One region of the Streptomyces sp. NPDC007901 genome, then DNA from elsewhere that is predicted to be linked to it. Evidence: riboswitches for the same ligand, from Rfam matches in the RefSeq annotation. Region 1 holds a riboswitch; each other region holds the start of a gene.
What was found. A riboswitch is a leader RNA that binds a small molecule or an ion and turns the genes downstream of it on or off. The one in region 1 is predicted to bind thiamine pyrophosphate.
Positions count from the first base shown of each region.

Region 2: it holds a riboswitch for thiamine pyrophosphate, as region 1 does, so the genes downstream of both, ACFZDK_RS32040 (thiamine ABC transporter substrate-binding protein) here and thiC (phosphomethylpyrimidine synthase ThiC) in region 1, are expected to answer to the same signal.
Region 3: it holds a riboswitch for thiamine pyrophosphate, as region 1 does, so the genes downstream of both, thiO (glycine oxidase ThiO) here and thiC (phosphomethylpyrimidine synthase ThiC) in region 1, are expected to answer to the same signal.

Region 1 is NZ_JBIBKW010000003.1:65,881-70,085, forward strand. Features, by position in the region: gene ACFZDK_RS10610 (zinc-binding dehydrogenase) at 1-555, shown strand, start outside; gene thiC (phosphomethylpyrimidine synthase ThiC) at 640-2,460, opposite strand; TPP riboswitch at 2,453-2,630, opposite strand; gene ACFZDK_RS10620 (YibE/F family protein) at 2,702-4,205, shown strand, end outside.
Region 2 is NZ_JBIBKW010000011.1:119,431-123,635, reverse strand. Features, by position in the region: gene ACFZDK_RS32055 (cytochrome P450) at 1-291, shown strand, start outside; gene ACFZDK_RS32050 (VOC family protein) at 308-1,096, shown strand; gene rlmN (23S rRNA (adenine(2503)-C(2))-methyltransferase RlmN) at 1,176-2,282, shown strand; TPP riboswitch at 2,303-2,410, shown strand; gene ACFZDK_RS32040 (thiamine ABC transporter substrate-binding protein) at 2,483-3,553, shown strand; gene ACFZDK_RS32035 (ABC transporter permease subunit) at 3,598-4,205, shown strand, end outside.
Region 3 is NZ_JBIBKW010000002.1:552,958-557,162, forward strand. Features, by position in the region: gene ACFZDK_RS08270 (thiazole synthase) at 1-177, opposite strand, end outside; gene thiS (sulfur carrier protein ThiS) at 181-393, opposite strand; gene thiO (glycine oxidase ThiO) at 390-1,550, opposite strand; TPP riboswitch at 1,548-1,659, opposite strand; gene ACFZDK_RS08285 (FAD-dependent oxidoreductase) at 1,789-3,027, shown strand; gene ACFZDK_RS08290 (Rv2175c family DNA-binding protein) at 3,146-3,511, shown strand; gene thiE (thiamine phosphate synthase) at 3,547-4,194, shown strand.

The DNA.
Region 1 (4,205 bases):
CTGGTCGCCCTGACCGCCTGGCAGGCGCTGACCGTACTGGCCCGGGTCCGGCCCGGTGACCGGGTGCTGATCCACGCGGCCGCCGGTGGCGTCGGCCATGTCGCGGTGCAGCTGGCCAAGGAACTGGGGGCGTATGTCATCGGCACCGCGCGGCCGGCCCGCCACGATCTGCTGCGCGAGCTGGGTGCCGACGAGCTGATCGACCACACGGCCACCGCCTTCGAATCGGCCGTGTCCCCGGTGGACACGGTGCTGGACCTGGTCGGCGGCTCCTACGGGCCGCGCTCCCTCGAGGTGCTGCGCCCGGGCGGACTGCTCGTCGGCGCCTCGATCGACCCGGGCATGGACGAGCACCGGGCCGCCGAGCGCGGGCTGCGCTACGCGTGGGTCACCGCCGCTCCCTCCGGCGCGGTCCTGGACCGCATCACCGAGCGCATCGAGGCCGACCGGCTGCGGGTGCTCGTCCAGGACACCTACCCGCTCTCCGCGGCCGCCGAGGCGCACCGCGCGATCGAGACCGGACGCACCTCGGGAAAGCTCGTCCTCGTGCCGTGACAGACGCCTCGCGGACCCTCCGAGGGGGGGCGAGGGTGCCGGTCCGGGGTGCTGGACGCCCCGGACCGGCAGCAGGGGAGCGGCTCAGTCCGCCAGCGGCAGATAGACCCGGTTGCCGCTCGCCGCGAACTCCTTCGACTTCTGGAGCATCCCCTCCGCGATCTCCTCGGGTGACGCTCCCTCGGCCTGCGCACCGCCGAAGCGCTCGTTGATGCTCTGGCTGATCTTCATCGAGCAGAACTTCGGCCCGCACATCGAGCAGAAGTGCGCCGTCTTGGCCGGCTCCGCCGGGAGCGTCTCGTCATGGAACTCGCGGGCGGTGTCCGGGTCCAGGGCGAGGTTGAACTGGTCCTCCCACCGGAACTCGAAGCGGGCGTCGGACAGTGCGTCGTCCCACTCCTGGGCGCCCGGGTGGCCCTTGGCGAGGTCGGCCGCGTGGGCGGCGATCTTGTAGGTGATGACGCCGGTCTTGACGTCGTCCCGGTTGGGCAGGCCCAGGTGCTCCTTGGGCGTGACGTAGCAGAGCATCGCCGTACCCCACCAGGCGATCATCGCGGCGCCGATACCGGAGGTGATGTGGTCGTACGCCGGCGCGACGTCCGTGGTCAGCGGGCCGAGCGTATAGAACGGAGCTTCATCGCAGATCTCCTGCTGAAGGTCGATGTTCTCCTTGATCTTGTGCATCGGGACATGGCCCGGGCCCTCGATCATCGTCTGTACATGGAAACGCCTGGCGATCCGGTTGAGTTCCCCGAGCGTGCGCAACTCCGCGAACTGCGCCTCGTCGTTGGCGTCCGCGATGGAGCCGGGGCGCAGGCCGTCACCCAGTGAGTACGTGACGTCGTAGGCGGCGAGGATCTCGCAGAGTTCCTCGAAGTTCTCGTACAGGAACGATTCCTTGTGGTGCGCCAGGCACCAGGCCGCCATGATCGAGCCGCCGCGCGAGACGATGCCGGTCTTGCGGTTGGCGGTCAGCGGGACGAACGGCAGCCGCACGCCCGCGTGGACGGTCATGTAGTCCACGCCCTGCTCGGCCTGCTCGATGACCGTGTCCTTGTAGATCTCCCAGGTCAGCTCCTCGGCCCTGCCGTCGACCTTCTCCAGGGCCTGGTAGAGCGGCACCGTGCCGATGGGAACGGGGGAGTTGCGCAGCACCCACTCGCGGGTGGTGTGGATGTTGCGGCCGGTGGAGAGGTCCATGACCGTGTCGGCGCCCCACCGGGTCGCCCAGGTCATCTTCTCGACCTCCTCCTCGATCGAGGAGGTCACCGCCGAGTTGCCGATGTTGGCGTTGACCTTCACCAGGAACCGCTTGCCGATGATCATCGGCTCGATCTCCGGGTGGTTGACGTTGGCCGGCAGCACGGCACGGCCCGCCGCGATCTCCTCGCGGACCACCTCGGGAGCGACGTTCTCGCGGATGGCCACGTACTCCATCTCCGGGGTGATCTCGCCCCGGCGGGCGTACGCGAGCTGCGTGACCGCCTCGCCGTCCCGGCCGCGGCGGGGCTGGCGCGGGCGGCCCGGGAAGACCGCGTCCAGGTTGCGCAGACCGCCGCGCGGCGAGGTGTGCTTGATCCCGTCGTCCTCGGGACGGACGGGCCGGCCCGTGTACTCGGCGGTGTCGCCACGGGCGATGATCCAGTTCTCCCGCAGCGGCGGCAGACCCCTGCGGACGTCGGTCTCGACGAACGGATCGGTGTACGGGCCCGAGGTGTCGTAGAGCGTCACCGACTGCCCGTTGGTGAGATGCACCTGACGGACCGGCACCCGAAGGTCGGGGCGCGAACCCTCGACATACCCCTTGTGCCAGCCGATGGACTTCCCGGCCTCCAGGGACGGTTCGCCCGCAATGGGCTGTTCGTCCTGGCTGAAGGCAGGCGTGCGTGCGTCCTCATGGGTCATGAGACCTACTCCCTACGCCGGCATTACCCGGTAACAGGTTCGGCGGTCGACGCAGCGGCTTCCGTCGGGCGGCGTTCCCTGTGAAACATCACTCGTTCCACGTGAAACATCGCGAATACGGAGGTCAGCGCCCTCTCAGCCCGGTGCTCCGAGCTCCCGCGTGTGCAAAGGTGCCTCCACGCTAGCGTCAATTCGGGCGCGGTGAACAGGGGGCCCCTGCCGTTCTTGCGATGATCGGGTGGTGACCTCGACTCAGCAGCACCCTCATCCGCCCCCCGAGCCGAGGCGCGGCAACGGCGCCCCGCAGGGCGGCGGTACCGGCCACGGGGGCCATGGTGCCGGTGACGGACACAGCCACGGGCAGAGCCGGCAGTACGACCAGGGCCACGCGCATGGACAGGGCCAACAGGCCGGTCACGCGCATGGACAGGGCCAACAGGCCGGCCACGAGCACAGCCACGACAACGCCCACGCCCACCCGCCCGGAGAGGCCCCCGGCCGGGGCAGCTCCGGAGCCGGTGGCGGGCACGGCCACTCGCACAGCCACAGTCACGGACCCGCCGCGCCCGTCTCCAAGCATCTGCGCAAGGTCATCGCGGCGATCCTGATCCCCTTCACCGCCGCGGTCGTGGCCGGCCTGGTGGTGCTGTGGCCCGGCGGCGCCCCGTCGCACGAGCGCACCGGCGTCGGCTTCGACCGCCAGACGCAGCAGGCGACGGTCACCAAGGTCGTCTCGGTCAGCTGCAAGTCGGTCAACGCCTCCGGGGGCGGCTCGACCGGCGACACCTCCACCGCCGAGGGCGGTTCCTCGAAGCAGGAGGAGGACGGCACCTGCAAGAAGGCCACGGTCCGGGTCGACACCGGCAAGGACCAGGGCCGCACCTTCACCGAGATCGTGCAGCCCGACCAGTCCCGGCAGTTGCACGAGGGCGAGAAGGTCGTGGCCGCTTACGAGCCTTCCGCACCCAAGGACCTGCAGTACTCGGTCACCGACGTCAACCGGAAGTTCCCGATGGCACTGCTCGCCGGGATCTTCGCGCTCGCCGTCGTGGTGGTGGGCCGGCTGCGCGGTGTGATGGCGCTGGTCGCGCTGGCGGTCAGCTTCCTGGTGCTGACGATGTTCATCCTGCCGGGGATCCTGCAGGGCTCGAATCCGCTGCTGATGGCGGTGGTCGGGTCGAGCGCCATCATGCTGATCGCCCTGTACATCTGCCATGGGCTGTCGGCCCGGACCTCGGTGGCGGTACTCGGCACCCTGGTCTCGCTGTGCCTGATCGGGGTCCTCGGTTCGGAGTTCATCGACTGGGCCGCGCTCACCGGCAACACCGACGACAACACCGGCCTGATCCACGGCCTGTACCCGTCGATCGACATGAGCGGTCTGCTGCTGGCCGGTGTCATCATCGGTTCGCTGGGTGTCCTGGACGATGTGACGGTGACCCAGACCTCGGCCGTCTGGGAGCTGCACGAGGCCAACCCGACGATGGGCTGGCGCGGGCTGTACCGGGCGGGCATCCGCATCGGCCGCGACCACATCGCCTCCGTCGTCAACACCCTCGTCCTGGCCTACGCGGGCGCCGCGCTGCCGCTGCTGCTGCTCTTCTCGATCGCGCAGAGCAGCGTGGCCACGGTCGCCAACAGCGAACTGGTGGCCGAGGAGATCGTGCGCACCCTGGTGGGCTCGATCGGCCTGGTCGCCTCGGTGCCCGTCACCACGCTGCTCGCGGCCCTGGTGGTGTCGGCCG
Region 2 (4,205 bases), on a different contig from region 1:
CGGGCCGGCGAGGTCGTCTACAACGCGTACGTCGCCGCCAACCGCGACCCCGCGGTCTTCCCCGACCCCGACGTCCTGGACTTCGACCGCACCAACGGTCCCCACCTCGCCTTCGGGCACGGCCCCCACCACTGCATGGCCGCGATCATGGCCCGCATGGAGGCCGAGATCATGATCGGCTCGGTCCTCACCCGCTTCCCCGGCATCCGGCTCGCCGTACCGCCGCGCGAGGTCGAGTTCCAGAGCCGGGGCCTGATCCGCGGACCGCGTACGCTGCCCGTGACCTGGTGACCGAGGAGGCCACGCGATGCTGACGACCGCCTATGTGCCCGGCGCCCCGAACTGGCTCGACCTGGGCAGCCCGGACACCGGGGAGAGCGCCGCCTTCTACTCCGCCGTCCTCGGCTGGGAGCACCGGTCGGCGGGACCGGAGGCGGGCGGCTACGGCTTCTTCCTGCAGGACGGCAGGACGGTCGCGGGTCTCGGCCCGCTCACCGAGGAGGGCGCGAGCCCGTCCTGGACGCTGTACTTCCACACCCCGGACGCCGACGCCACCGCCAAGGCCGTGGAAGAGGGCGGCGGCCGGGTCCGGGTCGCCCCGGGGGACGTCTTCACCTTCGGACGGACCGCCGCCTTCACCGACCCCACCGGCGCGGACTTCGCGGTCTGGCAGCCCGGCGACACCCAGGGCCTGGACCTGGTCGGCGCCCCCGGCAGCCTGTCCCGGGCGGAGCTCTACACCACCGACGCGAGCGCGGCGAAGGCCTTCTACACCTCGGTCTTCTCCTGGCAGACGCGCGATGTGCCGATGGGCCCCGGACTCACCTACAGCGTCCTCACCCCGGCCGGCGCCGGCGCACAGGCGGCCCTGGGCGGCCTGATGCAGCTGCCCCAGGCCAACCTCGACGCCGGTTCGACGCCGGAGTGGCACCCGTACTTCGAGGTGACCGACTGCGACGCGACCTCCGCCAGGGCCGTCGAGTCCGGAGCCGTCGTCCTCATCCCGGTCACCGAGGCACCGGGCATCGGTCGCTTCGCCATGTTCCTCGACCCCGTAGGCGCCCTCTTCGCCCTCATCACGACGGCCCGGTCCTGAGCCCCGTCCGCACCGGGCCCCACCGGACGAAACCTTCGGTCACAGGCCACCCAAGTGGATCTGCGACACTGGTACCACCATGCCCAAGCCCGGAGAACTCACTTTCGTCGCCCCGCGCGGAGCCAAGAAGCCGCCGCGGCATCTCGCCGATCTCTCGCCCGCCGAGCGCAAGGACGCGGTGGCCGAGACGGGGGAGAAGCCGTTCCGTGCCAAGCAGCTCTCGCAGCACTACTTCGCGCGGTACGCGCACGACCCCGAGCAGTGGACGGACATCCCGGCCGGCTCCCGGGAGAAGCTGCGCGAGGCGCTGTTCCCCGAACTGATGACCGTGGTACGGCATCTGTCGACGGACGAGGGCACCACTCGCAAGACGCTGTGGCGGCTGTTCGACGGCACGCTCGTCGAGTCGGTGCTGATGCGCTACCCGGACCGGGTGACGATGTGCATCAGCTCGCAGGCGGGGTGCGGGATGAACTGCCCGTTCTGTGCGACGGGGCAGGCGGGTCTGGACCGGAATCTGTCCACCGCGGAGATCGTCCACCAGATCGTGGACGGGATGCGGGCGCTCCGGGACGGCGAGGTGCCCGGCGGTCCTGCCCGGCTCTCGAACATCGTCTTCATGGGGATGGGCGAGCCGCTCGCCAACTACAAGCGGGTGGTCGGCGCCATCCGGGCGCTCACCGATCCCGCGCCGGACGGGCTCGGGCTCTCGCAGCGCGGCATCACCGTCTCGACCGTCGGACTGGTCCCGGCCATCAACCGGTTCGCCGACGAGGGCTTCAAGTGCCGGCTCGCGATCTCCCTGCACGCCCCCGACGACGAACTGCGCGACACTCTCGTCCCGGTCAACACCCGGTGGAAGGTGCGCGAGGTGCTCGACGCCGGGTTCGACTACGTCGAGAAGAGCGGCCGGCGGCTCAGCATCGAGTACGCCCTCATCCGGGACATCAACGACCAGGCGTGGCGCGGTGACCGGCTCGGCCGGCTGCTCCGCGGCAAGCCCGTGCACGTCAACCTGATCCCGCTGAACCCGACGCCGGGCTCCAAGTGGACCGCCTCGCGGCCCGAGGACGAGAAGGCGTTCGTCGAGGCGATCGCCGCCCATGGTGTGCCCGTCACCGTACGGGACACCCGTGGCCAGGAGATCGACGGCGCCTGTGGTCAGCTCGCGGCCACCGAGCGGTAGGATCTGGCCACCACATCTTCATATTCCGACAGGGGAGCGCCACAGCGCTGAGAGTGCGGCAATCGGGCCGCAGACCCTCTGAACCTCGCCCAGGTCATTCTGGGTAGGAAGTTCGGTCATCACTCAAGCTGTTGCGCCCTGCCCGCACACCGCGGGCAGGGCCGCGTCTCTTCCTGGTCCACCCCAGGAGGAAAACACCAGTGCACACCAAGACCTTCGTGGCCGCGGCCGTAGGGCTCGGTCTCGTCACGCTGTCCGCGTGTTCGTCGTCGTCGGGTTCGGCGGCCGACTCCAAGACCGTCACCCTCGTCAGCCACGACTCGTGGGCCGTCTCCAAGAACGTGCTCCAGGACTTCGAGAAGCAGTCCGGCTACCAGGTGAAGGTCCTCAAGGACGGCGACGCCGGGCAGGCCGTCAACAAGGCGATCCTGACCAAGGACAACCCGCAGGGCGACGTCTTCTTCGGCGTCGACAACACCCTGCTGTCCAGGGCACTCGACAACGGGCTCTTCCAGCCGTACGAGGCGAAGGGGCTCGACCAGGTCGGCACGGCCTACCGGCTCGACGCGGCCAAGCACCGGGTCACGCCCATCGACTACGGCGACATCTGCGTCAACTACGACAAGGCGTACTTCAGCGAGCACAAGCTGACCCCGCCGACCTCGTACGCCGATCTCGTCAAGCCGCAGTACAAGAACCTCCTCGTCACCGAGAACGCGGCCACCTCCTCGCCGGGGCTCGGTTTCCTGCTCGGCTCCGCCGCGCAGTACGGGGACAGCGGGTGGCAGGACTACTGGAAGAAGCTGAAGGCCAACGGCGTCAAGGTCGTCGACGGCTGGGAGCAGGCCTACAACGAGGAGTTCTCCGGCTCCGCGGGCGGCAAGAAGGCCAAGGGCGACCGGCCGCTCGTCGTGTCGTACGCCTCCTCGCCGCCCGCCGAGGTGATCTACGGCGACCCGAAGCCCAGCACCGCGCCCACCGGAGTCGCGACCGGCACCTGCTTCCGGCAGATCGAGTTCGCCGGGCTGCTGAGCAACGCCGGGAACAGCAAGGGCGGCAAGGCGCTCATCGACTTCCTGGTCTCCAAGGAGTTCCAGGAGGACATGCCGCTGAACATGTTCGTGTACCCGGTGGTGAAGGGGGCGAGTGTGCCCGCCGAGTTCACCAAGTACGGTCCCGCCGCCCAGGACCCCGAGACCATGGCGCCCGAGAAGATCGCCGCCAACCGTGACCAGTGGGTCAAGACGTGGACGTCACTCGTACTGAAGTAGCCCCGCACAAGGGCCGTTGGGGGAGCGCGGCGCGGCTCGGGCTGATGCTCGTGCCCGTCGCGTTCTTCGGCGTCTTCTTCGCCTGGCCGGTCGCGGCGATCGTCACCCGCGGTCTGAAGGCCGACGGGGCCTGGCGGTTCGGGCGGATCGCCGACGTCCTCGGCCAGTCCGACATCCGGCACGTGCTCTGGTTCACCACCTTGCAGGCGCTCGCCTCCACCGCGCTCACCCTGCTGGTCGCGCTGCCCGCCGCCTATGTCTTCGCCCGCCTGGACTTCCCGGGCAAGCAGGTGCTGCGGGCCGTGGTGACGGTCCCCTTCGTGCTGCCGACGGTGGTGGTCGGGACCGCCTTCCTGGCGCTCGTCGGGCGCGGCGGACTGCTCGACGAGCTGTGGGGCGTACGACTGGACACCACCGTCTGGGCCATCCTGCTGGCGCATGTCTTCTTCAACTACGCCGTGGTCGTACGGACCGTGGGCGGGCTCTGGGCGCAGCTGGACCCGCGGCAGGAGGAGGCCGCGCGGATGCTCGGCGCCTCGCCGCTGGGTGCCTGGCGGAAGGTCACCCTGCCCGCGCTCGCGCCCGCCGTGGCCGCCGCCGCGCTGATGGTCTTCCTGTTCACCTTCACCTCCTTCGGTGTGGTGCAGATCCT
Region 3 (4,205 bases), on a different contig from region 1:
CGACAGCACGGACCCCCGTACCCCCGGATCCACCCGCCGCATCGCGACCGTGGTCAGCTCGGTCCCGGACGCGACCAGCGCCCGCTCCAGCACCTCCAGGCTCGGCGCACCCCCGGTCCCCATGATCAGCCGCGAGGAGAAGGTCGTACCCCCGAGGACGAACGGATCGTCGGCCATGGCTCAGCCCCCCTGCACGGCGGTGAGGACTTCCACGCGGTCGCCCTCGGCGAGCGCCGTGCCCGGCCACTCGCCGCGCGGTACGACGGTCTCGTTGACCGCCGCGGCCACCCCGGAGGGCGCGGGCGTGAGGGACCGTACGAGCGTGTCGAGCGCGGTGCCCGGGGCGATCTCCCGGCGCTCGCCGTTGACGGAGATGGTGACGGAGAGGTTCATGCGGTCTGCTCCACGAGTACGGCGCCGAATCGCCTCGGCGTGAACGGACGGGCCTCCTCCGGCGGCTCCCCGCCGGCCAGCAGCTCCGCCATCACGTCCCCCGTGACCGGCGTGAGCAGCACCCCGTTGCGGTAGTGCCCGGTGGCCAGCAGCAGGCCGTCGAGACGGGTCGGCCCGAGCAGCGGCGCGTTGTCGGGGGAGCCGGGGCGCAGCCCGGCCCGGGTCTCGGTGAGCGGCAGCTCGGTGATCCCGGGGACCAGTTCGTGCGCGTCGCGCAACAGCTCGTACACGCCCCCCGCGGTGACCGTCGTGTCCCAGCCCAGCTCCTCGCTGGTCGCGCCGACCACCAGCTCGCCGTTCTCCCGCGGCACCAGGTAGACCTGGCTGCCGCGCACCACGGCCCGTACGGTCCGGCTGAGGAAGGGCGCGTACCGCTTCGGCACGGTCAGCCGCAGTACCTGACCCTTCACCGGCCGTACCGGCGGCAGCACGTCGTCGGGCACGCCCGCGAGCTGTCCGCTCAGGCTCCCGCCGGCCAGTACCACCTGCCGCGCGCCGCAGGTGTCACCCGTGCGGGTGAGGACGCCGGTGGCGCGCCCCCGTACCACCTCCAGGCGCTCCGCCCAGTCCCGGTGGAACACCACCCCGGCCCGCTCGCACGCGGCCACCAGGGCGGCCGCCAGCCGGCGCGGGTCGATCTGGTGGTCGCCGTCGACCCGCAGCCCGCCGCGCACGCCCGGCGCGAGCATCGGCTCCAGGCGCCGGCACTCCCGGCCCGACAGCCACTCCGACTCCAGGCCCGACTGCTGCTGAAGGGCGTGCAGCTCCCGCAGATGGGCCCGGTCGTCGGCGTCCAGGGCGACCGCGAGGGTGCCGCAGCGCCGGTAGCCGAGATCGTGGCCGGTGAGCTCGGTCAGCTCGGCGGCGAAGTCGGGATAGCGGCGGGCGGAGGCCAGGTTGAGCCCCAGCAGGGTCTGCTCGCCGTAGTGCAGTTCGGTGACCGCGGCCAGCATCCCGGCCGCCACCTGCGCGGCCCCGCCGCCGGGTTCGGGATCGACCACGGCGGTGGCGAGCCCGCGCTGAGCCGCCCGCCAGGCCGTGACCAGGCCGATGACTCCGCCCCCGATGACGAGGACGTCGGACGTATGTGAGGACATGGGCGTCCAGCCCCTCCCTTCGCCGGCATGACCCGGATCAGGTTCGTACGGTCGGAGGCCGCCAGCCTCCCTCTCAGCCCGGTGCGTCCGGGCTCCCGCGTGTGCTTGCCCGCCACCCTAGCCCGCGGGGCTCCGCCCGGGTAAGACGGCCTGGGCCCGCGCTGTGGAAGACGTCACCCAGCACGCCCCATGACTGACTGTTTGTCAGTTGTCTATCGTTCTTGTCTATGGTGATCAGGTGAGCGAGCAGACGCAGCAACAGGGCACGTCACAGACGCGGCGCGTGGTCGTCGTGGGCGCGGGCATGGCCGGGGTGCAGACCGCGGTGGCCCTGCGCGAACAGGGGTTCACCGGCCCCGTCACACTGATCGGCGCCGAACCGCACCAGCCGTACGACCGGCCGCCGCTCTCCAAGGCCGTGCTCCTCGGCAAGGCCGAGAACTCCGCCTTCGAGGTCGACTTCGAGGCCCTCGACATCGAGCTGGCGCTGGGCCGCGAGGCGCTGGGCGTGCGCCCCGCCGACCGCGAGCTGGACACCGAGACCGGACCGGTGCCCTACGACGTCCTGGTCCTCGCCACCGGAGCCGAGCCGATCACGCTGCCCGGCACCGAGGGCGTGCCCGGCGTCCATCTGCTGCGCACCCTCGACGACGCCGAACGGCTGCGGCCCGTGCTCGTCCGGCAGCACGACGTCGTGGTCGTCGGCGCGGGCTGGATCGGCGCCGAGTTCGCCACCGCGGCCCGCGAGGCCGGCTGCGCGGTCACCGTCGTGGAGGCCGCCGACCGTCCGCTCGCCGGGGCGCTGCCCGCGGAGGTGGCCGTGCCGATGACCGCCTGGTACGCCGACAGCGGCGCCGACCTGCGCACCCACGCGCGCGTGGCGCGGGTCGAGCCCGGCGCGGTGATGCTCGACGACGGCTCACAGGTGCCCGCGGGCGCCGTCGTGGTCGGCATCGGCGCCCGCCCCGCCACCTCCTGGCTGACCGGCTCCGGCATCGAGCTCGGCTCCCACGGCGAGGTGCTCGCCGACGACCGGCTGCGCACCAACGTCCCGGACGTCTACGCGGTCGGCGACTGCGCCTCCTTCCCGTCCGGCCGCTACGGCGAGCGCCTGCTGATCCACCACTGGGACAACGCCCTCCAGGGCCCGCGCACCGTCGCCGCCAACATCCTCGGCGAGACCGACGCCGTCTACGACCCCGTGCCGTACTTCTGGTCCGAACAGTTCGGCCGCTTCGTCCAGTACGCCGGCCACCACGCGTCCGCCGACCGGCTGGTGTGGCGCGGCGATCCGTCCGGCCCGTCCTGGAGCGTCTGCTGGCTGCGCGAAGACCGCCTGGTAGCCCTCCTGGCCGTCGGTCGCCCGCGTGATCTGGCACAGGGACGACGGCTGATCGAGGCGGGGCGCCAGATGGACGCCGAGGCACTGGCCGATCCGGCCCGCCCCTTGAAAGATGCGACCGCAGCGCCCCTTTAGGGGCGCGGGGCTGTTGGCATGTGCGGCTCCGCCGCGTGGGCGCGATCAGCCCCCACGGCGCCGCACCCGAACACCCACCCATCGCGCCCGAACCACCAAAACGCCTACCCTTGACCCCGTGACCGAGATTGACGCAAACATCGATGCTCTCGTCCCCGCATGGCTCACCCTCCCCGACATCGCAGAGATGCTCGACGTCGAGGTGACGCGTGTGCGGCAGCTGGTCAAGGAGGGCCAGCTCATCGCCGTACGCCGTGGCGAGAACCGCGCGCTGCACGTCCCCGCCGCCTTCATCGACGGCGACAAGGTCGTCAAGGGCCTGTCCGGGACCCTGACGCTCCTGCGGGACGACGGCTTCAGCGACGAAGAGATGCTGGAATGGCTTTTCACCCCCGACGAGACCCTGCCCGGCACCCCCGCGCAGGCGCTGAGTGAGAATCGCGGTACGGAGGTGAAGCGCCGCGCCCAGGCGCTCGCCGTCTGAGGCAGCCAGTACCGACTCAACGGGGGACCAAGACGATGACCGACACCGCCCGCGCCCGGCTGGCCGACGCCCGTCTCTACCTCTGCACGGGCGCCCGTAAGGAGCAGGGTGACCTCGCCGAGTTCCTGGACGCGGTCCTGGCGGGCGGTGTCGACATCGTGCAGTTGCGCGACAAGGGCATGGAGGCCGGCGAGGAGCTGGAGCACCTCGCCGTGTTCGCCGATGCCTGCGCCCGGCACGGCAAGCTGCTCGCGGTCAACGACCGGGCGGACGTGGCCCATGCGGCCGGCGCCGACGTGCTCCACCTCGGCCAGGGCGACCTGCCGGTACCCGCCGCCCGCGCGATCCTCGGCCCGGACGTCCTGATCGGCCGCTCCACGCACGCCGGGTCCGAGGCCGCCGCGGCCGCCGTCCAGGACGGGGTGGACTACTTCTGCACCGGCCCCTGCTGGCCCACCCCCACCAAGCCCGGCCGCCACGCCCCCGGCCTCGACCTGGTGCGGTACACCGCCGGCCTGGGCACCGACCGCCCCTGGTTCGCCATCGGCGGCATCGACCTGGGCAACCTCGACCAGGTCCTGGAGGCGGGCGCCCGCCGGGTGGTCGTCGTCCGGGCGCTCACCGACGCCGACGACCCGGGCGCGGCGGCGGCCGAGTTCGCGAAGCGGCTGCGGTCGGCGTAGCGCACCGTCCG